3 regions of the Photobacterium damselae subsp. damselae genome follow, and region 1 is predicted to be linked to each of the others. Evidence: riboswitches for the same ligand, from Rfam matches in the RefSeq annotation. Region 1 holds a riboswitch; each other region holds the start of a gene.
What was found. Region 1 has a riboswitch for thiamine pyrophosphate ahead of thiB (thiamine ABC transporter substrate binding subunit). Riboswitches for the same ligand answer to the same signal wherever they lie in the genome.
Positions count from the first base shown of each region.

Region 2: linked by a shared signal. The riboswitch ahead of thiC (phosphomethylpyrimidine synthase ThiC) and the one ahead of thiB (thiamine ABC transporter substrate binding subunit) in region 1 are both predicted to bind thiamine pyrophosphate.
Region 3: linked by a shared signal. The riboswitch ahead of thiD (bifunctional hydroxymethylpyrimidine kinase/phosphomethylpyrimidine kinase) and the one ahead of thiB (thiamine ABC transporter substrate binding subunit) in region 1 are both predicted to bind thiamine pyrophosphate.

Region 1 is NZ_CP146970.1:444,159-451,686, reverse strand. Features, by position in the region: gene leuA (2-isopropylmalate synthase) at 1-294, shown strand, start outside; gene leuB (3-isopropylmalate dehydrogenase) at 322-1,413, shown strand; gene leuC (3-isopropylmalate dehydratase large subunit) at 1,447-2,871, shown strand; gene leuD (3-isopropylmalate dehydratase small subunit) at 2,871-3,473, shown strand; gene WAX86_RS02150 (DUF547 domain-containing protein) at 3,535-4,335, shown strand; TPP riboswitch at 4,394-4,492, shown strand; gene thiB (thiamine ABC transporter substrate binding subunit) at 4,587-5,576, shown strand; gene thiP (thiamine/thiamine pyrophosphate ABC transporter permease) at 5,589-7,244, shown strand; gene thiQ (thiamine ABC transporter ATP-binding protein) at 7,237-7,528, shown strand, end outside.
Region 2 is NZ_CP146970.1:3,222,151-3,229,678, forward strand. Features, by position in the region: gene WAX86_RS14855 (thiazole synthase) at 1-214, opposite strand, end outside; gene thiS (sulfur carrier protein ThiS) at 216-416, opposite strand; gene WAX86_RS14865 (HesA/MoeB/ThiF family protein) at 400-1,185, opposite strand; gene thiE (thiamine phosphate synthase) at 1,166-2,413, opposite strand; gene thiC (phosphomethylpyrimidine synthase ThiC) at 2,410-4,338, opposite strand; TPP riboswitch at 4,446-4,544, opposite strand; gene WAX86_RS14880 (universal stress protein) at 4,658-5,080, opposite strand; gene crcB (fluoride efflux transporter CrcB) at 5,299-5,682, shown strand; tRNA gene WAX86_RS14890 (tRNA-Pro) at 5,964-6,040, opposite strand; tRNA gene WAX86_RS14895 (tRNA-His) at 6,095-6,170, opposite strand; tRNA gene WAX86_RS14900 (tRNA-Pro) at 6,180-6,256, opposite strand; tRNA gene WAX86_RS14905 (tRNA-His) at 6,313-6,388, opposite strand; tRNA gene WAX86_RS14910 (tRNA-Arg) at 6,420-6,496, opposite strand; gene WAX86_RS14915 (cytochrome c5 family protein) at 6,775-7,185, shown strand; gene rep (DNA helicase Rep) at 7,263-7,528, opposite strand, start outside.
Region 3 is NZ_CP146971.1:244,976-252,503, forward strand. Features, by position in the region: gene WAX86_RS15840 (TenA family protein) at 1-490, opposite strand, end outside; gene WAX86_RS15845 (ABC transporter substrate-binding protein) at 545-1,492, opposite strand; gene WAX86_RS15850 (ABC transporter permease) at 1,528-2,319, opposite strand; gene WAX86_RS15855 (ABC transporter ATP-binding protein) at 2,312-3,079, opposite strand; gene thiD (bifunctional hydroxymethylpyrimidine kinase/phosphomethylpyrimidine kinase) at 3,089-3,922, opposite strand; TPP riboswitch at 4,019-4,118, opposite strand; gene WAX86_RS15865 (TetR/AcrR family transcriptional regulator) at 4,217-4,804, opposite strand; gene WAX86_RS15870 (carboxymuconolactone decarboxylase family protein) at 5,037-5,585, shown strand; gene WAX86_RS15875 (sulfatase-like hydrolase/transferase) at 5,782-7,401, shown strand.

The DNA.
Region 1 (7,528 bases):
GAAAAATGTGAAGCAGCCGTGGGGAATGGACCGGTCGATGCTCTTTATCAATGTATTTATCGCTTAACAGGTTATGAGATTGTACTGGATAAATTTGATCTTACCGCCAAAGGGGAAGGCGAAGATGGCCTCGGACAAGCCGATATCATTGCGAACTATCAAGGTCGAAAATATCACGGTACCGGCCTTGCTACCGACATTGTTGAAGCCTCAGGTCAAGCGCTACTGCACGTAATCAATAGTATTCATCGCGCCAACCAAATCGCAGAAATTAAGCGCAGCGCTCACGCATAAGCCAAATATTTTTAAGGAGAGAAAATTATGGCACCACAATATCGAATCGCAGTCCTGCCCGGTGATGGCATTGGTCCTGAAGTGATGGAACAAGCGCTAAAAGTCTTAGCTGCGATACAACAACGATTTGGTTTTACCCTAAGTTGTGAGCAATATGATGTGGGAGGGGTTGCCATTGATCATCACGGTACCCCACTTCCAGAAAGTACTCTTACAGGATGCCAAAACGCAGACGCCATTTTATTTGGCTCCGTAGGCGGTCCGAAATGGGAACACCTTCCTCCTAATGAACAACCTGAGCGTGGCGCCCTACTTCCTTTGCGCAAACACTTTGAGCTGTTTTGTAATCTTCGCCCAGCCCAAATTCATTCAGGTCTTGAGGCTTTATCACCTTTAAGAGCCGATATATCAGCTCAAGGCTTTGACATTGTGGTGGTACGAGAACTGACAGGTGGTATTTATTTTGGTCAACCAAAAGGTCGAGAAGGTGAAGGCGCGATGGAAAAAGCATTTGATACCGAAATCTACCACCGTTATGAAATAGAACGAATTGCTCGTATTGCCTTTGAATCGGCGAACTTAAGACAACAAAAGGTCTGCTCAATTGATAAAGCCAATGTGCTGCAAAGCTCGATTCTATGGCGACAAGTTGTAGAAGAAGTACACAAAGACTATCCCCATATCGAACTAAGCCATATGTATATTGATAATGCGACCATGCAGCTGATCAAAAATCCGGCCCAATTTGATGTCATGCTGTGCTCAAACATCTTTGGCGATATTTTATCGGATGAGTGCGCCATGATCACAGGCTCAATGGGCATGCTGCCATCGGCCAGTTTAAACCAAAAGCAGTTTGGACTGTATGAACCTGCAGGTGGATCTGCACCCGATATTGCAGGAAAAAACATTGCTAACCCAGTGGCTCAAATTCTCTCTGCTGCCTTGATGCTTCGCTACAGCTTAGGTGAAGAAGAAGCGGCTCGCGCCATTGAATGTGCTGTTGCTCAGGCTTTGGAAGCGGGCGAAGTTACCGCCGATCTTGCACGTGAACAGGGCGCATTATCCACCAGCGAAATGGGCGACCGAATTGCTCATTATGTTAGTGCTCAATCATAAAAATTACAGGCAGACAAAAATAAGGAAGTGAGCATGTCTAAAACCTTATATGACAAGATTTATGATTCCCATGTGGCAGTTGCAGCAGCAGGTGAAACTCCCATTCTGTATATCGACCGTCATTTGGTCCATGAAGTTACTTCACCACAAGCATTTGATGGCCTACGCGCTAAAGGACGTTCAGTACGCCAAGTAAATAAAACGTTCGCCACAATGGATCATAACGTTTCAACTCAAACTAAAGATATTCAAGCCTCAGGAGAGATGGCTCGAATTCAAATGGAAACACTGGCAAAAAATTGTGCTGAATTTGGGGTGACCCTATATGATATTAATCATAAATATCAGGGTATCGTCCATGTTATGGGGCCTGAATTGGGCATTACTCTCCCAGGAATGACCATAGTATGTGGGGACTCACATACAGCAACCCATGGTGCATTTGGCGCACTCGCCTTTGGTATTGGTACCTCAGAAGTTGAGCATGTCCTTGCCACTCAAACGCTAAAGCAAGCAAAAGCTAAGACCATGAAAATTGAGGTCATAGGTAAAGTCGCTCCAGGTGTCACAGCAAAAGATATTGTGCTAGCGATCATCGGCAAAACCACAGCGGCAGGCGGAACCGGTTATGTGGTGGAGTTTTGTGGCGAAGCCATTACCGACCTTTCAATGGAAGGACGCATGACTGTGTGTAATATGGCAATTGAATTGGGTGCAAAAGCAGGATTAATTGCTCCCGATGAGACCACTTTTGCTTATATTAAAGACCGCAAATTTGCGCCAAAAGATGAACAGCTAGAGCAAGCTATTCGCTATTGGTCAACCTTAACCAGTGATCCAGATGCCCAATTTGATGCGGTTGTGACACTAAACGGTGCCGATATTAAACCGCAAGTGACATGGGGAACTAACCCAGGTCAAGTCATTGCTATTGATGAGCCAATTCCTGATCCCGCATTAATTAGCGATCCCATTGAGCAAGCATCGGCGATTAAAGCGCTTAATTATATGGGACTTACGCCTGGCCAAGCCCTTAGCGATATCACAATTGATAAAGTATTTATTGGTTCTTGTACAAACTCACGGATTGAAGATATTCGAGCAGCCGCCGCTATTGCTAAAGGCCGTCATGTTGCCTCCCATGTTCAAGCTCTCGTTGTACCAGGTTCTGAACAAGTTAAAGCACAAGCAGAGCAAGAAGGCTTAGATAAAATCTTAATCAGTGCCGGGTTTGAGTGGCGCTTACCGGGTTGCTCTATGTGTTTAGCGATGAATAACGACCGTTTAGGCCCAAAAGAGCGCTGTGCCTCAACCAGTAACCGTAATTTTGAAGGTCGCCAAGGCCGAGAAGGTAGAACTCACTTAGTTAGCCCTGCAATGGCCGCAGCAGCAGCCTGTACCGGGCATTTTGTCGATATTCGTACCCTTGAGGCCCAACCAACAGAAGGAGTTTGCTAATGGCTGGATTTCAACAACATACAGGTATCGTCGTTGCTTTAGATGCGGCCAATGTCGATACCGATGCCATCATTCCAAAACAGTTTTTACAAAAAGTAACCCGGACTGGATTTGGACAGCATCTCTTTCATGACTGGCGTTTTTTGGATGATGATGGTCAAGTACCCAACCCCGACTTTGTCCTGAATTTTCCGCGCTATCAAGGTGCAAGCATTTTATTAGCACGAGAAAACTTTGGTTGTGGATCCTCTCGTGAACATGCACCTTGGGCTCTGGATGATTATGGTATTAAAGTGATTATAGCGCCAAGCTTTGCTGATATTTTTTACGGTAATACCATTAATAATCAAATGGTTCCTGTACGTTTGACAGAGCAACAAGTCGATGAACTCTTTAATTTTGTACATCACAATGAAGGCGCTACCATTACCGTCGATTTACAAAATCAACAAGTCAGTGCCAACGGCCAAACCTATCCTTTTGAGATTGATGAGTTTCGTCGTTACTGCTTACTTAACGGCTTAGACAATATTGGACTTACCTTACAGCATGAAGCGAAAATTAGTGAATTTGAGCAACAGATTCCATCATTTTTGGTTTAACTGAAAGGATCTTATTCAAGCTAAGGTCGTATACTAAAATAACGGTTTATTGGAGTTTACTATGCGATCTTGGCTTATTATATTTACCCTTATCAGCGCCTGTTTCAGTTCTGGGATTTGGGCTGCACCTAAAGCGCAATTGTGGCCATACTGGCAAACCAATAATGCCACTAGCCAGCAGACTATAGACCATCAAGCCTGGCAACAATTGCTAACACGATATGTAACAGTAACACCTCATCAAACCTATTTTAATTACCGTCTTGTCACGCAACAAAGCCGCCAACAACTGCAACAATATATTCAAGGATTAACAGCAATCGATCCTCGGAAACTAAACCGTAACGAACAATTTGCCTACTGGGTTAATCTCTATAATGCGGCAACGGTTGATCTCATCTTACAAAACTATCCGATAGCTTCTATTACCAAATTAGGTGGGCTATTTAGTTTTGGTCCATGGGATGAAAAATTGTTAACCATAAATGGTAAGTCATTGACGTTAAATGATATCGAACATCGAATTTTGCGCCCTATCTGGCAAGATAAACGCATTCATTATGTTGTCAATTGTGCCAGTTTAGGCTGCCCTGATTTAATGCCAACTGCACTTACAGCAAGCAACAGTCAAACCCTACTGGATCAAGCAGCAACTCGGTTTATTAATAGCACCAAAGGTGTCGATGTCATTAATGCTAACAACAACCAAATTCAACTCTCATCTATTTATGATTGGTACAGCAGTGATTTTGGCTCGCAATCTGAGCTCAATGCTCATATTAACCATTATCGCAAACAGCCTGTGAGTTTAGATAAGGTGCGTTTTGACTATAACTGGCAATTAAATGAATTAAAGCGCTAGCAAATCTAAAGCTTAGATAAAATCACTAGCCTGTCACAAACCACCGTTTTACAATATGGCCGTTCTCATGGGGTGCCTTTGGCTGAGATTGAGTAATCAGAACCCATCGAACCTGAACCAGATCATGCTGGCGTAGGAATTGAGAAGCCCCTCTAGTTAAGTATTACTCTTATCATGCTTAAGCTAGCTTCCCAACCTGTGCCGCTCTCATTTTTACTGTCACTGCAGGATGCCTGACACAGGAGCGCATAGTGAAAAAAATACTCCCTCTATTGGGACTGACGTTATTATCGGCATCGGTAATGGCTCAGGATAAACCCACATTAACCGTCTACACTTACAGCTCATTTGCCGCTGACTGGGGGCCAGGGCCTAAGGTCAAACGCGCTTTTGAACAAGAGTGTGGCTGTAATCTTAATTTCGTTGCTTTAGATGACGGTGTATCCATCTTAAATCGCGTGCGCTTAGAAGGTAGCCGAACCAAGGCTGATGTCTTATTGGGTTTAGATAACAACCTAATTGAAGAAGCAAAAAAAACCGGTCTTTTAGCACCAAGTGGCGTAGATACTAGCAAAGTTAATATCCCTAATGGCTGGCATGACCCTATTTTTGTTCCTTACGATTACGGTTATTTTGCCTTTGTCTATAACAGTAATAAGCTAAAACAAGTACCAAGCAGCTTAGATCAATTGATTCATGATCAATCTATCAGTGTGATCTACCAAGATCCTCGCACCTCAACACCAGGGCAAGGCTTAATGCTGTGGATCAAATCTGTCTATGGCGATAAAGCACCTCAAGCATGGCAAGCTCTTGCAAAGCATACGGTTACTGTGACTAAAGGTTGGTCGGAAGCTTATAATATGTTTTTGCAAGGTGAAGCGGATATGGTGCTCTCTTATACCACCTCTCCGGCCTACCATATTATTGAAGAAAACAAGCAGCAATACCGAGCCGCAGACTTTAAAGAAGGCCACTATATGCAGGTCGAGGTCGCCGCTAAATTAAAAAACAGCACTCATCCTAAGTTGGCCGATGAATTTATGCAGTTTATCTTAACTAAGCCTTTTCAATCTTTAATGGCAACGGGAAACTGGATGTACCCTGTGATTTCAGAGCCACTACCAAAGGGATTTGATCAATTAACCATTCCAACCAAAGCACTGGAATTCAGCCCAGAAAAGATAGCTCAAGAGCGTCGCAGTTGGATTCGTGAATGGCAGCAAGCACTAACCCAATAATTGGTTTTTCAATTGAATAGTTCGCGTTTTTCTTCTACAACTTGGCCCGGAGTTATCAGCTCTGGGCTTATTATGGCCGTTGTAATGGGGGCCTTATTCGCTCTCATCTCACAAGCTAAAGATCTCTCTATTACGGTTATTTGGACCGATCCTTATTTACGTCATGTTACTGCCTTTAGCTTTAAACAAGCTCTGTACTCAACATTACTCAGTGTGATCCCAGCTATTGCGATTGCGTATGCTTTTTCTCGTCGCCAATTTATCGGGCGAGCCTTAGTGCTAAAACTGTTCGCGATGACTTTGGTATTGCCAGTATTGATTGCCGTATTTGGTCTACTTGCGATATATGGTAAAGGGGGGATCATATCTCAATGGATGCAACACTTTGGAGTGCCTGCTCCTAATATTTATGGTTTGAGAGGGATCTTACTGGCCCATGTATTTCTAAATTTGCCCCTATCTGTACGCTTGTTATTACAGAGTTTAGAAAGTATTCCAATTGAGCACCACCAGCTTGCAGCCCATCTTGGTATTACAGGGTGGAGCAAATTTCGTTTTGTTGCTTGGCCTCGACTAAAACAGCAACTTCCCCATGTTGTAGGTTTAGTCTTTATGCTTTGCTTTACCAGCTTTGCCGTTATCATGTCTCTGGGAGGCGGTCCTAAAGCAACCACGATTGAGCTGGCTATCTATCAAGCGCTTCGTTATGACTTTGATTTAGCTACCGGTGCAATTTTAGCACTATGGCAAATTGTTCTTTGCTCTGGTTTAGTACTTCTGAGTCATTATTTTAGCCAGCCGATTGCAATTGAAAGTGGCCAAAATAAAGTACAGCCTCAATTTGAAAATGGCACCTTGGCAAAATGGTGGGATGGATTGTGGATTGGCGCCTCTTTACTGCTGGTGATACCACCTTTTGTTGCCGTCATTGTGGCAGGGCTTAATCACGAGTTTTGGCACTTACTGCAACAAGCCGAACTTTGGCAGGCAATCAAAAATTCTTTAACCATTGCCAGTTGTGCCAGTGTGATCGCTTTCGTATTCGCTGTTGCCATTATCCTAACGAGCCGTTACTGGCGTCTTAGCTCCCGTTTATGGTCTGCCAATACAATTGAAATGCTTGGAACCATTATCTTACTCACTCCGGGATTAGTACTTAGTACGGGTATTTTCTTATTATTGCGTAACTATACCGATGCCTATGGCGCCGCATTTTGGGTTGTCACCTTGGTCAATGCTTTGATGGCTCTACCCTATATTATCAAGACGTTAAGCCAACCAATGCTGCATGTTGCCCAACAATATAATCAATTATGTTGCAGTTTAAATATGAGTGGCCTCTCGCGTCTCTACTGGGTTGAATGGCGATTACTTCGTTATCCAATAGCCCAAGCGGTCGCAATTAGCTTTGTGCTATCTTTGGGCGATCTTGGCGCTATTTCTCTATTTGGCAGTCAAGATTTTCAAACACTGCCCTTGTACTTATTCCAGCTCATGGGCAGTTACCAGATGGCAGCAGCCAGTGTCGCGGCACTTATTCTTTTGCTATTAAGCTTTGGGGTTTTTAGCATCATCGAAGGCATATTAAAACCCAATCATAACGCCATAAACACCACAACAACCGCCTCTCATAAGGTAGGATCAACCAAAGGATCATCTCATGCTTAAATTAGAGCAAGTTCGTTATCATTACGAAAACGGTGAAACGATGATGTTCAATCTACAGGCTCAAGATGGTGAGATTGTGGCTATTTTGGGCCCCAGTGGTGCAGGTAAAAGTACTCTTATGGCCCTAATCAGTGGTTTTTTAATTCCACAAAGCGGCCAGATAATGTTTAATGGACAAGTGCTCAATCAACTTAAACCAGCCCAACGACCACTTTCCATTTTGTTTCAAGAACACAATTTGTTTCCACATTTAACCGTATTTGCCAATATCGGATTAGGTCTTA
Region 2 (7,528 bases), 460 kb from region 1:
CTCCGGATGTATTAGGTAATAATGCAACTCCTAACTGCTTAAGTGGTGAGAGAATATCGTCGTATTTTTTCCCCAACTCTACCCGCTTGAGTGCCATCGTCACTAACTGAGAGCCACTTTCAGCAATCGCCGCAGCCATAATATCGCCATTGGCAAACTTACCTGTGCCAGTGAAAAGACGAGAGGAAAAGCATTTATCAGCAATCGTTAACATCTTAACCTCCTGCTATCGCTTGAAAGACATCAATATGATCGCCATCATTGAGGGGCTGTTGCGACCATACCGAACGAGGAATAATCTGCTGATTTAATGCCACTGCAATCGTATGTGGAACTAATTGATAATAAGTAATGAGTTGCTCAAGAGAGACAGCATCAACCATCTCAATCACTTCGCCATTAAACCAAAGCTTCATTTTCATTCTCCTGCTGACACACTAGGCAACTCACATCGCTACCACACTGTACGCTTTGCCTCTGATTGTTCAGTCCATTGAACCGATATAACTCGCCCCATGTTATAGACTGGGGCACTGTAAAGTACTTAATAGCTTCTAATGCTTGAAAAGCGCCTATAACGCCAACCAATGGACCAACAACTCCCATAGTCTGACAATTTTGTTTCGTTTGAGTCTTAGCCATTTGAGGATACAAACAGTGGTAACAAGGCGAGCTAGATTGATGAAAACCAAAGCTAATTACTTGACCTTGCCAGCCAATTGCAGCTCCGGAAATTAATGGGATTTGACACTCCATACAGGCTTTATTGACAGCATATCGAGTGGCAAAGTTATCACTGCAATCAAGTACGAGATCGACACGACTAATTGCAGCGCGTAACCCATTGTCGTGTAAATGAGAAGTAAGTGGGACAATACTAACCGTTGAGTTAAGTTGGCTCAGTTGAGTGCTGGCTTGTACGGCTTTATTTTGGCCGAGATCGCTTTCACGATACAGGATCTGCCTTGCTAAATTAGACAATTCGACCTTATCGCCATCGGCAAGCCAAAGCGCGCCAATACCTGCGCCAACCAGATAAAGAGCGGCAATGGATCCTAAACCACCAGCACCAATGATCAGTACTTTTGCCTGCGCCAACTGAGACTGCCCTTGTTCTGAAATTTCAGGCACCATCAGTTGGCGGCTATAACGCAGAAATTGGTGATCAGTTAACGGTGGCGTCATCCAACCCTCCTCGATACTGATCTACCTTCTCTTTTAAGCGCTTAATCGCCTCTTCAACATTCTTTGCCTGAGTGATAGCACGTACTACAGCAACGCTATCCACCTCACAACGCAGAACCTGTTCAATATTGGTTAAATCAATACCACCAATAGCAACGGTTGGAACCACACCCGTAAGTAGTTTCTGATACAAAGCCAAACGCACAACACCTTGGGGACTTGATTCCATCTCTTTGGTGGTCGTTGCAAAAACATGACCCAGGGCGATATAACTAGGTTTCAGCTCAATCGCTCGTAAAATCTCATAATAACCATGAGTTGAAATACCCAACCTTAGTTGTGCTTGAGCGATCATAGTCAGATCTGCGGTATCTAAATCTTCTTGACCTAAATGCACCCCAAACGCTTCAGCCTCAATAGCTTGTTGCCAATAGTCATTAATAAATACTTGGCTGTGATAAGTATGACCACTATTAACCGCTTGCGATATTTGTGCGGTTAAATCGGTCGTAGCAGACTCTTTAATTCGCAATTGAGCCGTTGTCACCCCGCACGAAAGCACCTTATCTATCCAAGTCGCACTATCGACCACAGCGTAAAGGGTAAAATCTTCTCGATTCACAGGCTCAAAACAGACCGGAGATGATTGCTCACCCAATAGCGTTAAAGCTTGCTCATGAGCACGAGTCACCACCCGAGGAAATAGTGTTAAGCAATCGGGCCAATGCAGTAGGCGATCTCTATCTTGGTCTAAATAGCGACGCGCATAAGCTCGGGCGAGCACACAAGCATCTTGTAATGGATAATCCAGTGCTAGAGCAGCAAGCAGCATTGCCCGATGCGGTTCATTAGCCCCAAGGTGATGACAAAAGGCCATTTCCACTTTGCCATTGTGATGCCAGAGGTCAACAAAGCCATCTGCTACAGGCAAGCCAGATACAACCAGTTGAGGTTCATTCAAGACTTTTTGTTTGATCTCATCTAACGATGGGTATGGTGCTAACCATTGATCCAATACCCGTAACAAAACATCACTGGATTGATCTTGATGGTGGGCATTAAATACAACTTGCCAATTCTGCTGGGCTGAACGAATAAAAACGGCTTCATGATCAACTAGCGAAACATCCACTTTTTCACCCAAACCAAACTGCTCAGCAGTCGCTAAAATTGGGTCGATATGCATTAATAGTGGCATTAAATTTTCAGATAGACGTAAAGCACTCATACATTTTCCTTTTTGACAGGGTGATATAACTCACTTCCTCTCGCCCGGAATTCATCGGCTTTTTGTTGCATGCCCTCAAGAGGATCGTCCAATACAGCAACAGTGATCTCTTGATCTTGAGTTAAGTTTGAGGCGTAGTCGCGAACTTCTTGCGAGATCTTCATCGAACAGAATTTCGGTCCGCACATCGAACAAAAGTGAGCAACTTTGCCCGATTCTTGCGGTAACGTCTCATCGTGATAAGCCTTTGCGGTATCGGGGTCAAGACTTAAATTAAATTGATCCTGCCAGCGGAACTCAAAACGTGCTTTAGATAACGCATTGTCACGAATTTGAGCCCCTGGATGCCCTTTCGCCAAATCAGCAGCATGGGCGCATAGTTTATAAGTGATCAATCCGGTTTTAACATCTTCTTTATTCGGTAAACCTAAATGCTCTTTAGGTGTGACATAACAGAGCATGGCGCATCCGTACCAACCAATCATCGCCGCACCAATACCTGAAGTTATATGATCATAGCCAGGAGCAATATCTGTGGTTAACGGCCCTAAGGTATAAAATGGTGCTTGATGGCAATGTGTCAGTTGTTCATCCATATTAGCTTTGATCATCTGCATCGGCACATGACCGGGCCCTTCAACCATCACTTGCACATCGTATTGCCAAGCAATCTTGGTCAGTTCACCCAGTGTTCTCAGCTCTGAAAATTGCGCTTCGTCATTAGCATCAGCTACCGAACCAGGCCGTAACCCATCACCAAGCGACAGAGACACATCGTATTGAGCACAAATCTGACAAATTTCCGAAAAATGGGTGTAGAGAAAATTTTCTTGATGATGAGCAAGACACCATTTAGCAATAATGGAACCACCTCTTGATACAATTCCGGTTACGCGCTGTGCCGTTAGTGGGACATAACGCAATAACACGCCAGCGTGGATAGTAAAGTAATCAACGCCTTGCTCAGCCTGTTCAATCAAGGTATCGCGCATAATTTCCCAAGTAAGGTTTTCTGCAATTCCATTTACTTTTTCTAAAGCCTGATACATGGGAACCGTCCCAATTGGAACTGGGCTATTGCGTAAAATCCATTCTCGGGTTTCATGAATATGGCGGCCAGTAGAAAGATCCATTACGGTATCCGCCCCCCATCGCGTCGCCCAAACCAGCTTCTCAACTTCTTCTTCAATCGATGAAGTGACCGAGGAGTTACCAATATTGGCATTTACTTTCACCAGAAAATTTCGCCCAATAATCATAGGTTCAGCTTCAGGGTGATTAATATTTGCCGGAATGATTGCTCGCCCTTGAGCCACCTCCTGTCGCACAAATTCAGCACTGATTTCGGTTGGAAGTGAAGCCCCAAATGACTGACCATCATGTTGCTGATTTAAAACTTGATCACGATATTGAGCCCGTCCCATATTCTCGCGCAAGGCAATATATTCCATCTCCGGCGTAATCACACCTTGCCTGGCATAATGCAGTTGAGTAACGCAACGATTGGTTTTGGCACGAAAGATAGGAGTTGTGTGATTAAATCTTAAATCGTCTAACAGGGGAGCATCTGCTCGTTGTTGAGCAAAAGCGGAACTTCGTTCAGTCAATTCTTCACAGTCTTGGCGCTCTGCAATCCAATTTGTTCGTAACTTAGGTAAGCCAGAATAGAGATCAATAATATGGTTGGGATCAGTATAAACGCCTGAAGTATCGTAAACCCGAATCGGTTGATTAGCTTGATATTCTGGATGTTCTCTACTGCCACCGATTAAACTATCTGCCAACGCGATTTCACGCATTGCAACCCGAATATCAGGGCGGTGTTTAGCTGAAATATAGATTTTTTGGGAGTTGGGATAAGGTGATACCGACAAAGTATCAATGAAATGTTTGGCATGTTGCCTAGCTTGCTTTCGATTCGACATAGCACTCTTTCCAAATGAATAAAGAAATGCTTATCGGACAAATGCAACAAGAGATACAGCGCCCCATTAACCACCAGCCACAACTGACAGTTTCAATAGCGCACAACAAATTATCTTCTCTTGTTCCCTTCGCAGGTATTAGCCTGATCAGGTTCAACGGATCCCGTTTATACGGTCTCAGCCACATGGCACTCCGACAAGTTGAGCATCAGTATAAGAAAGCTCAACTTGAGGTGCAAGGCTTGTGTTACGTTTATTTAACAAAATAAAAAGCGCCACCAAAAGGTAACGCTTGATAATAAAAAAGACTATGGATTGATTAACGACATGTCAGTACATCACACTCAAGATGTTTAGAAAGCTCGTCAGCTACATCACCAAAGATATGAAGAAAGGTTTTGTGATAACCAACAATAACCAGTTTTGCATCCACTTTCTTTGCCAGTTCAACCAAATGTTTCGCCACATCACCATCGGCAAGATACATTTCCCCTACCGGATATGGAGATTGCTTAGCAAGATCAGCCAACTGTTGCATTCGTTTAATTTCTAATGCGTTATGAACTTCATCGAGCTCTAACTCCACATCCATATAGCTTACATTGCCAATACCCGGCTCAACATAGGCTAAATGAAGCTCAGCATTATTTTGCTCTGCGATTACTGCTGCCTTAATCATCAGCTTATGAGCTTCTTTATCATCAGGATTTACCGCGAGCAAAATGGTTGGATATAGCGACATATCAGCCTCCAAATGGGGAATGTAAATGTTATGGTTATATTTAAGTGCTATAACTAGTTTATACTCAAGAAACTTAAGTATGTAACAATTATGCCGCTAACGATTAAACAAAGTGGCATACAATCAATGATTGCAAAAATAGCACGATAAACTACAACCATCAAAACGTGATCATGGTTATAGTATGCGTTTTCCAATTTATAAAAAATGAGATCCCCATGAGCCAATTTGTTTTACTCGGTTTTATCGCTCTTGGCGGTGCGTTTGGCGCCTGCTCCCGTTACTTAGTATCTGAGCTGTGCGTGGTACTGTTTGGCCGTGGCTTCCCATATGGAACATTAACTGTAAACATCGTCGGCTCCCTAATTATGGGTTTGCTGATGTCGGCATTAAATCAAGGAATGATTGAAGCTGCGCCATGGCGTCCAATCATAGGCCTTGGTTTCCTTGGAGCTTTAACAACTTTCTCAACCTTCTCAATGGATAACGTCGTTATGATTCAGCAAGGTGAGTTTGTTAAAGCCGGACTTAACATTATCCTCAACGTAGTGTTAAGTATCACCGCTTGTTATGTTGGCTACCAATTAATGATGAAGAGCTAAACTTATCATTACGAGTTAGCAAAACGCCTCGCCATTGCGGGGCGTTTTTGTATCTACTCAATGGGGTAAAAATGGAGCTAAAGATCGGCTTTACTCGGTTTTAGGCGAAAAAAAACCTCGCATTAAGCGAGGTTTCTTTATCGCAGTTGGTAAAGAACCAGATTCTGACGATCTGTGAACACCAACCAAAACCATGACATTGCTCGAAATACAAAGTGTACTTCTTTGCTTGGTTTTTAGATGTAAAAAAGCCTCGTTTTTCAACGAGGCTTTCTTAATAGTGGTCGGTGAAGAGGGATTCGAACCCCCGACCCTCTGGTCCCAAACCAGATGCGCTACCAAACTGCGCTATTCACCGACAATGTTTTAGGCTTTAAGCCAAGGTGCTTAGAACTGCTAAGAACCTAAATAATGGGGTGACCAACGAGGATCGAACTCGCGACAACCGGAATCACAATCCGGGACTCTACCAACTGAGCTATGGTCACCAATGTAAGTGGTCGGTGAAGAGGGATTCGAACCCCCGACCCTCTGGTCCCAAACCAGATGCGCTACCAAACTGCGCTATTCACCGAAAACTGTTTTTGAGCTTTCGCTCTGAAAAGCCGATAATATCAACTCTTCGTAATATGGGGTGGCTAACGAGGCTTGAACTCGCGACAACCGGAATCACAATCCGGGACTCTACCAACTGAGCTATAGCCACCAATGTTTTTTGCCAACTTTTATATTCCGGATGGCGCGCCCGAAAGGATTCGAACCTTCGACCTTTGGCTCCGGAGGCCAACGCTCTATCCAACTGAGCTACGGGCGCATGCCCTGTCGGCGGAGACGAATATTACGGATTAGCCCCCTCTTCGTCTAGTCTTTTTTTCATTTTTTTTTGCGTTCGGTGTATTTATAAACAAAAACTGATTGATTCGTATCATACAAATACAGCCCAGTTATTTCATCTCATTGGTAAATTTCTTATAATTACTTTATGTTTACAATTTAAACATTTATTTAAACTCATATAAATAGTCAATTCTAAGAATAATCCAAGTTGGTTAAATGCCATCTAAAAGCAAAACGATTACAAGGAAGTAAACCATGAGCTTAAAGCGATTTTCTTTATTCTCTGCCCTAACCATCCTTTTTACTGTCGGATCCGTTATTGCAGCAGATATGTCTAATGAAGCAATAGAACAACGAATCAAACCCGTTGGCTCTCTGTATCTAGAGGGAGATGCTCCTATCGTAAAAGTTGCGGCAGGTCCTCGTGGCGGAGAGCAGGTTTACAACACCTATTGTTCTGCTTGCCATACTAGTGGGGTAATGAATGCACCGAAAAAGGGTGATGCTGCAGATTGGAAAGATCGTCTAGCACAAGGCCAAGAAATTCTCGCAAAACATGCCATCGAAGGTTTCAATGCTATGCCAGCTAAAGGATCTTGTATGGACTGTAGTGACGAAGAGATCATTGCTGCTATTAACTATATGACCGAAGGATTAACGCAGTAATAAACAAAAAAACCACCGCACTATTGGCGGTGGTTTTAGAAATAACAAAATTAACGCGGTTTACCCGTGTTGTTAATTTAGTCTTTATTAAACATGGCTCGAATATTGGCAATATGCGCCTGACCGCGCTGCATACGCTCTTGAGCAGTAACAGGTTTCTTTTCTGTATCCCACTCCAGATCATCTTGTGGCAATTCATACAAGAAGCGACTTGGCTCAGGCTTAATCAGCTCACCATATTGACGGCGCTCTTTACACATGGTGAAAGTCAGTTCTCGTTGTGCTCGGGTGATGCCCACATAAGCGAGACGGCGCTCTTCTTCAATATTGTCTTCATCAATAC
Region 3 (7,528 bases), on a different replicon from region 1:
GTTCAATCCAGCTTAAATAAGGATTATGAGTTTTATTGGTGGTTGGGGAAGACATAAGGTGTTCACCAATTTCGGCATAGCCAATTGCACACGGAGCTAGGGCAACAAACAGATCGATTAAATCCCCACTTAGCCCAGTTTCAAGTACATATCGAGTATAAGCCACAGTCCCAACATCTTCTGGTTCGTCTTCCATCGTTGAAGCTGTTAATCCCCATTGCCCGCAGTAGCTCACATGGTGATCCATTTCATGTTCGATTAAAGCTTGTAATCCTGGAAGCGTTTGTTTCATATTGGCTACGTTATCTGCTTTATAAATGGCTAAGGCATAGGCTCTGGCGTAATGTTTTAGAAACAGAAAATCTTGTTTTAAATAGTGCAAATAGGCTTGGTGAGGCAAAGTACCTGCTGCCAGTTGTGTAACAAAATTATGCTGGGTATAGCAATTCCAATCTTGTTGGCATGCAGTAATAAGATCTTGGTAATTCATAGAGTGCATTCCGATCATAAATAAAAGCGATGATTGTGTTCAACGGTTGTGCTGTTACAACGCGGGTACGTAATCTTTTGCCTTTGGCTCATTGTTAATAATATGGTGTTGATACATAAAGCTAGCGAGTTTGTTATAACGTTCTAAATCAACAGCTGATGGTCGAAGGGCAAAACGAGCAATGGTATCGTTCCAAGCTCGATGATTTAGTTCATTATTTAGGGTATCTGGGTTGTATTTGATAAATGTTTGCCAAGCTTGATCGGGGTGATTGACGATATATTGAGTCGCAAGCTCTAAGGCATGATTAAATTTTTTGATGGTAGCTTTGTTGTAATGGTTTTTGTTTGCGACAATCACCAGTTCATCATAGGAGGGGACGCCATATTCTTCTGGGTAGTAGGCCTTCGCCTTATAACCTTCAAGCGCTAATTGGTTTGTCTCAAAATTGCGTAAACCACCCCAAATCGCATCCACTTTCCCCGATGCTAAAGATGAGGAAAGCGCCCAGCCAACATTAATGATCTGTACATCTTTGTAGTTTATACCTGCCGTTTTTAGCATGGTGCCAAGTGTGGCTTCTTCATTTCCTGCAACAGCAATTCCGATTTTTTTGCCTTTTAGATCGGCGATGGATTTGATTTTGCCATTATCTAAAGTCATTAAGGTGTTAAGAGGCGTTGCGATTAAAGTTGCCGAACGAATTAAGGGTAAACCCGCTGCGACATCTGTGGTTAAACTGGTCTGATAGCTGATGGCCAAATCGACTTTATTCGCTGCAACCAGTTTTGCAGGAACACTTGGATCGGCGGGCTCTTGAATCGTTACTTTAAGTCCTTCTTTTGCAAATAATCCTTGCTCTTGGGCGATAATGATTGGGCCATGATTTGGATTGACAAACCAGTCGAGCATTAATGAGATACTCTGCTCTTGTGCAGCCCATAGATTAAAGCTGGATGCGGTTAACACAATCGTTAAGGCTGTTTTTGTAGCTGTTTTCATCATATTCCTTGAATCAATGTTGTGATATCTGGGGGTTATTGCCATGGGATCAGTTTTTTTAATAACTTATCGGTTAAGTAGTACAGAGAGATGGAAAGCAACGCTAAGATGGTCAGAGCTGCAAACATTTCATCGATCATCATCCGAGCATTGGCTTGTAACATGAGATAGCCAAGACCTTCACTTGAGCCTACCCACTCACCAACCACGGCACCTATCGGCGCAATAACAACGGCGACTCGAATGCCAGAAGCAAGAGCAGGTAAGGCCGCAGGTAAACGGATGGTTTTCAGCAATTGCCACGGTGTTGCGCCCATGGTTTTAGCAAGATCGAGATAGCCTTGAGGAGTATGGCGTAGTCCGTCAAAGCAGCAGGTGGTGACAGGGAAGAAAATAATTAATCCTGCCATCACAATTTTGGATGCCATTCCATATCCCAGCCACAGCATTAAAATGGGCGCAATAGCAAAGACAGGAATGGCTTGACTGGCAATCAATATTGGAAGTAGCCAACGTTTTACTGGAGCAAAAAGCAACATCAGTAAAGCGAAGAATAAGCCCATCAGTAAACCTAGAGCTAATCCCAGTATGATTTCGCAACCCGTTATCCAGGTATGATGCAATAACACATCATGGCGATAGTAGAGTCGGTCTAGCACTGCAATTGGGGATGGTAAAATAAAGCTAGGCAGAGAGAACAGCCAAATGCTTCCTTGCCATAGACAAAGCAGTAGACCTAGAGTAACAACGACTCTGATATAGGACTGTAAATAAGCAGGAGTTAAAATTTTGCGTTTATTTAACTCTACCGGGGAGATCTCAGACATATTCTGCCTCCAAATTTGACAGTATCTCCTGCTGATATTGCGCAAATTCGTTATCAAGCTGACGTGGGATTGGGCTATTAGGGGTCTTTAATTGGCGTAGGGATGCCGGTGTACCTGTGAGCATAATGATCTGCTCGCCTAATCTGAGTGCTTCTTGTGGGTCGTGGGTAATAAGAACGACGGTTTTCTCTTGTAGCAATTCAACGGCTAGATTTTGTAGCTTATAGCGAGTTACAGCATCTAATGCTGAAAATGGCTCATCCATTAATACGATCGGCTTGTCTTGCATGAGAGTACGGGCTAGGGCAACGCGCTGCTTCATACCTCCAGATAACTGCTGGGGCATATGGTCGGCGTAGTGTCTTAATCCCACTTTATCGAGTAATGTCATCGCTTGCTGATAAACGGATTTTTTCTCATTGTAGGGTTTATGTTCTGACTGACATTTTTGAGAGCCAAATTGATAACTCAAGCAAACATTGTCAATCACGTTCAGCCAAGGTAGAAGCAAATCTTGTTGGGCCATGTAAGCAATATGCTGGTGGATATTTTCATCGTGTTCGGTCTGAATATTGCCAATAAATTGTACATCATCGGGTAACAGATTTGCTAAAAGCCGTAGCAAGGTAGATTTGCCACTGCCACTTTTGCCAAGCAGACATGTCCACTGCTTGGCTTGTAGTTGTAAAGATACATTGCTTAGCGTTGCCATAGAGGCATTAGGGTAAGTAAGAGAGTGGCAGGTAAGTAGGATCGCCATGAGGTTACCTTACTTATTGTTGGCTAGGTTAAAAAAGTGATGCACCGGACCATGCCCCGATCCGATCTGCAGTTCATCAGCGTGAGCAATCGCATTGCTGATATAGTGTTTAGCGGCTTTTACTGCTTCTGTTAACGAATATCCTTGGGCTAGATAAGAAGCAATGGCAGCAGAGAGAGTGCAGCCTGTTCCATGGGTATTTTGTGTATCAATACGTGGCGTTGTAAATCGAAGCACATCATGTGGAAGAATTAAGAGGTCAGTACTATTGGTTGTATTGTCAAGATGTCCACCTTTAAGTAAAACAGAATGAGCCCCCAGTTGGCGTAATTGCTCGATCATGGCTTCCATGTCTTCTTCTGTTTTAGGTTGAGCACAATCTAATAATGCAGCCGCTTCAGGAAGGTTTGGGGTGATCACATCAGCCAGTGGGAGTAGCTGCTCTTTTAATGTAGAGATGGCGTTATGTTCTAATAATAGATCGCCACTGGTTGCGACCATAACTGGATCAACCACTAGATATTTAGGCTGGTATTGACGTAGTTTATGGGCAATGATTGAAATAATATTGCTGTCACTTAGCATCCCAATTTTAACCGCTTTTACATCCAAATCTTGGAAAACAGCATCAAGTTGTTCGGCAACAAAATTGGCAGGAATGGAGTAGATACTGTGGACACCTTGGGTGTTTTGCGCTGTAAGAGCGGTAATTACAGAGCAGGCATAGCCACCCGTAGCAGAGATCGCTTTAATATCAGCTTGAATACCAGCGCCGCCGCCACTATCCGATCCTGCAATTGTTAATGTAATTGGGGTTTTAGATGGTACTGCTTGATTATTCATCATGATCTCCACATGGCGTAGAGATAACTGCAGTTACACAAAGAGACACTAAGATGTATTGAGAGGTAATTTCTATAGATACATCGAAGGTGAAAGATTGGGTATCCGTTAGTTCCACTACGCCAGTATTAACTGGTTCAGGTTCAACGGGTCCCACTTATGTGATCTCAGCCTAAAGGCCCCCCGACTAACGTTATTTATCCTAATCAAGAATAACTATCTTGTCACGACTTTCTAGTAAAATTTATTTTATAAAATAGTGACTTGGCTAAACATACTAAAAATATTTTGATATTAAACAAATGGATAGTGAGCAAAAATATCATCGATCATTGTAGATATCGCTCCACTGTTTGGATGCGTTTTAGCGTAAGTTCGTAGCCCTGCAATTTGTACTTGTACATAACGAGCTAGCTCTGCAGAGTCTTTTTCTTTCGTAATTTCGCCGTGCTGTTGAGCCGAAATAATGACTTTTTCAAACTCCGCTTCCATTTTATTCAGAAGTCGACATGCCTCATCTAACAACTCTTGGTTATCACAAGTCAGTTCTGCCACTGTTTTTGCGAGAAGGCACAAACCACTTGGTGCTGACTTTGGTGTTTCAAGTACCAATTGTTGGATAAAGCGTTTTAGTCCAGCAAGGGGAGATGCACTATTGGCCAGACATTGGTTTAGCTCAATAACACCTTGTTGCTGATAATGTTGCAGTGCTTGCTTAAATAGACCTTCTTTACTTCCAAAAGAGGCATAAATACTCCCTGGCCTCATATCAATTGCGTCTTGCAAATTACGCATAGACGTTGCATGAAAGCCTTTTTGCCAATACAAATTTGTTGCTTTTTCGATCACTTGTTGGCGGTCGAATTTTGGAGTATTTGCCATAATATCGTTCTTTTTTGAGTAATTGTTCAAAATTTTAGTCGGTAGATTATCTTCTGTAAAGTAAGAAAAAATAAAGAATTTTTCTCTTTTTAATCAGGAGATTATCTTAATCTTGCATTAATTGATGAACATTTGTTCAAAATTAAACTTGAACGATAGTTCAAAAATAAGTAAGGTTTAATTAAGCCAAACAACAGGCTAATAGCAATAACTACTATATGGAGAAAGAACAATGAAAGTCTTTACTATTCACACAATTGAAACAGCACCTGAAACGACAAAAGCTATCTTAAACAATGCTCATAAAACGATGGGAAGTATCCCAAATTTGATTGCAACTTTGGCTGAATCACCGCAGTTACTTAAGGCTTATACCGAACTTCACCAACTATTTACTGAAACTTCGTTTGATAAAGAAGAGCTCACTGTTGTTTGGCAAACTATTAATGTGGAACACGAGTGCCACTATTGTGTTCCTGCTCATACATTGATTGCTCATTCAATGAAAGTCGATCCTGTATTGATTGAAGCATTACGAAATGACGATGTAATGCCAACACCTAAGCTTCAAGCCTTAAAAGATCTAACGTTGAGCCTGGTTCGTCAACGTGGCAATGTGTCGGATGAAGAGTTACAAGCTTTTTATGATGCGGGTTACGGGCATAAGCAAGTTCTTGAAATCATTTTAGGCCTATCGCAAAAAGTGATCAGTAATTACGTTAATCGAGTAGCCAAAACGCCTGTTGATCCTATGTTCCAAAAATTTACTTGGACGAAATAAATCCAAAGAAAGTGCAATTCGGTATTTCGTTTATAATCGGATTGCACTTTCATTATTCTTTAAGTCGAAAGAAAATAAAGGTAAAGCACAGAGTGTGATCGTTATTTATATTGCGATTTTTCGATTTTGTATAATTTGTGCTTTCATAATTCTTTACTTTGTGAAAAAGAATATTTCGATTTAAGGTGTTTGGAAAATGGAACTTTCAAGAAGAAAATTTTTAAAATCAACTGCAGCTGTCGGTGCGGTGACAGCAACCTCCAGCTGTTTTGTGCAAGCGGAGCACTCCACGCAACATCCTAATATGTTATTTTTAGCAGTAGACGATCTTAATGATTGGATTGGCGCATTAGGAGCTCACCCGCAAGTTAAAACCCCAAATCTCGATCGTCTGTATAAACGGTCGACCGCATTTCGAAATGCTCATTGTCAGGTCCCAGTTTGTGGACCATCCCGTACAGCGCTACTAACTGGAATGGCGCCCACAACAACGGGTCTTTATACCAATAAAGAGTTGGGCATTAAGCCGTTCGATCCTGTCGCTGAAAAGGTATTAGGTTCAACGCCTGTATTACCTCAACATTTTAAAAATAACGGCTATTACACCATGGCTTCGGGAAAGATTTCTCATCATGGTACTGCTGATTATCGTCACAAAGAGCAATGGGATGAGGAAATACCCTTGTATGTTATTGGACCGCGTGATGAGCATTTAAAAGCAAATGGTTACGGTTATGGCTCTTATGGTGTGGATGACCATAAATATTATCCGTTTCCTGTCGGTGGTGGACAAATTATTCAATCTCAAGAATATGGACCCGGAACTAGAGGGTTTAGCTTATGTAGTGGTGCATTAGATCGTCACGATATTCCTAATGGTGGTGTGATGCCTGATGAATATTTTGCGGATTGGACCGTCGAAAGATTACAACGCCATTATGAGAAACCGTTTTTCTTAGCTTGTGGTTTCATCCGACCTCATGTTCCCTATACAGCTCCCCGTGAATATTTCGATATGTTCCCTCTTGAGAGTATTATCGTACCTGAAACGATTGAAAAAGAGATGACTGATATTCCACTTATGGGGAAAGCGTTAGCTCTAGGTATTATTCCTGGAGGTGATGCGGCGGCCGTTAATAAATTAGGGATTCGTAAAGAGTTAGTGCAAGCATATTTAGCCTGTATTGCATTTATGGATGCTCAAGTTGGTAAAGTTCTGGATGCTTTGGAAAAGAGTCCTTATGCCAATAACACCATTGTGATGTTTTGGGGGGATCACGGCCAAAACTTTGGTGAGCACATGAATTATCGTAAACAAACTCTGTGGCAAGAATCGACGCGTGTCCCTTTAATGATCCGCTTACCGCAGCAAGAGAAAGGGCAAGTGTGTGATGAAGCCGTAAGCCTATTGGATCTGTATCCAACATTAATTGAGCTTTGCCATTTACCTAAAGTAGCAACGAATGAAGGGATCTCTTTAAAACCTTTACTGAATAATCCCCGTTTTGACAGAAAAATCCCTGCAGTGACGACTTATGGTTATCAGTGTCATGCTATTCGCGATGAGCAATACACTTATATTCGTTATCGTGATGGTTCAGAAGAGCTCTATGATCGTAATCTCGATCCCAATGAGCATCATAATTTAGCCTCGGATCCTAACTATCAAGTAATAAAACAAGTAATGAAACAGTGGTTACCTGTTAACAATGCTCTGCCATATGGAATGGTGGATTTCGATAAAGAAGGGGGCGATTTTATTACCCGAATCTTAGCTGGGTTTGAAAAAGAGGGGATCCCCTCAAATTTATTGTAACTATTCCTATTTGATTCGAATATTTGAGTTGCGATAACCTATTGCTAATACAGATAAAAGATAATTAAGACACGGAATGATGCGCCATTATAAGCAAAAGTTTACGTGTCTTTTTTGTTTCTTAAAA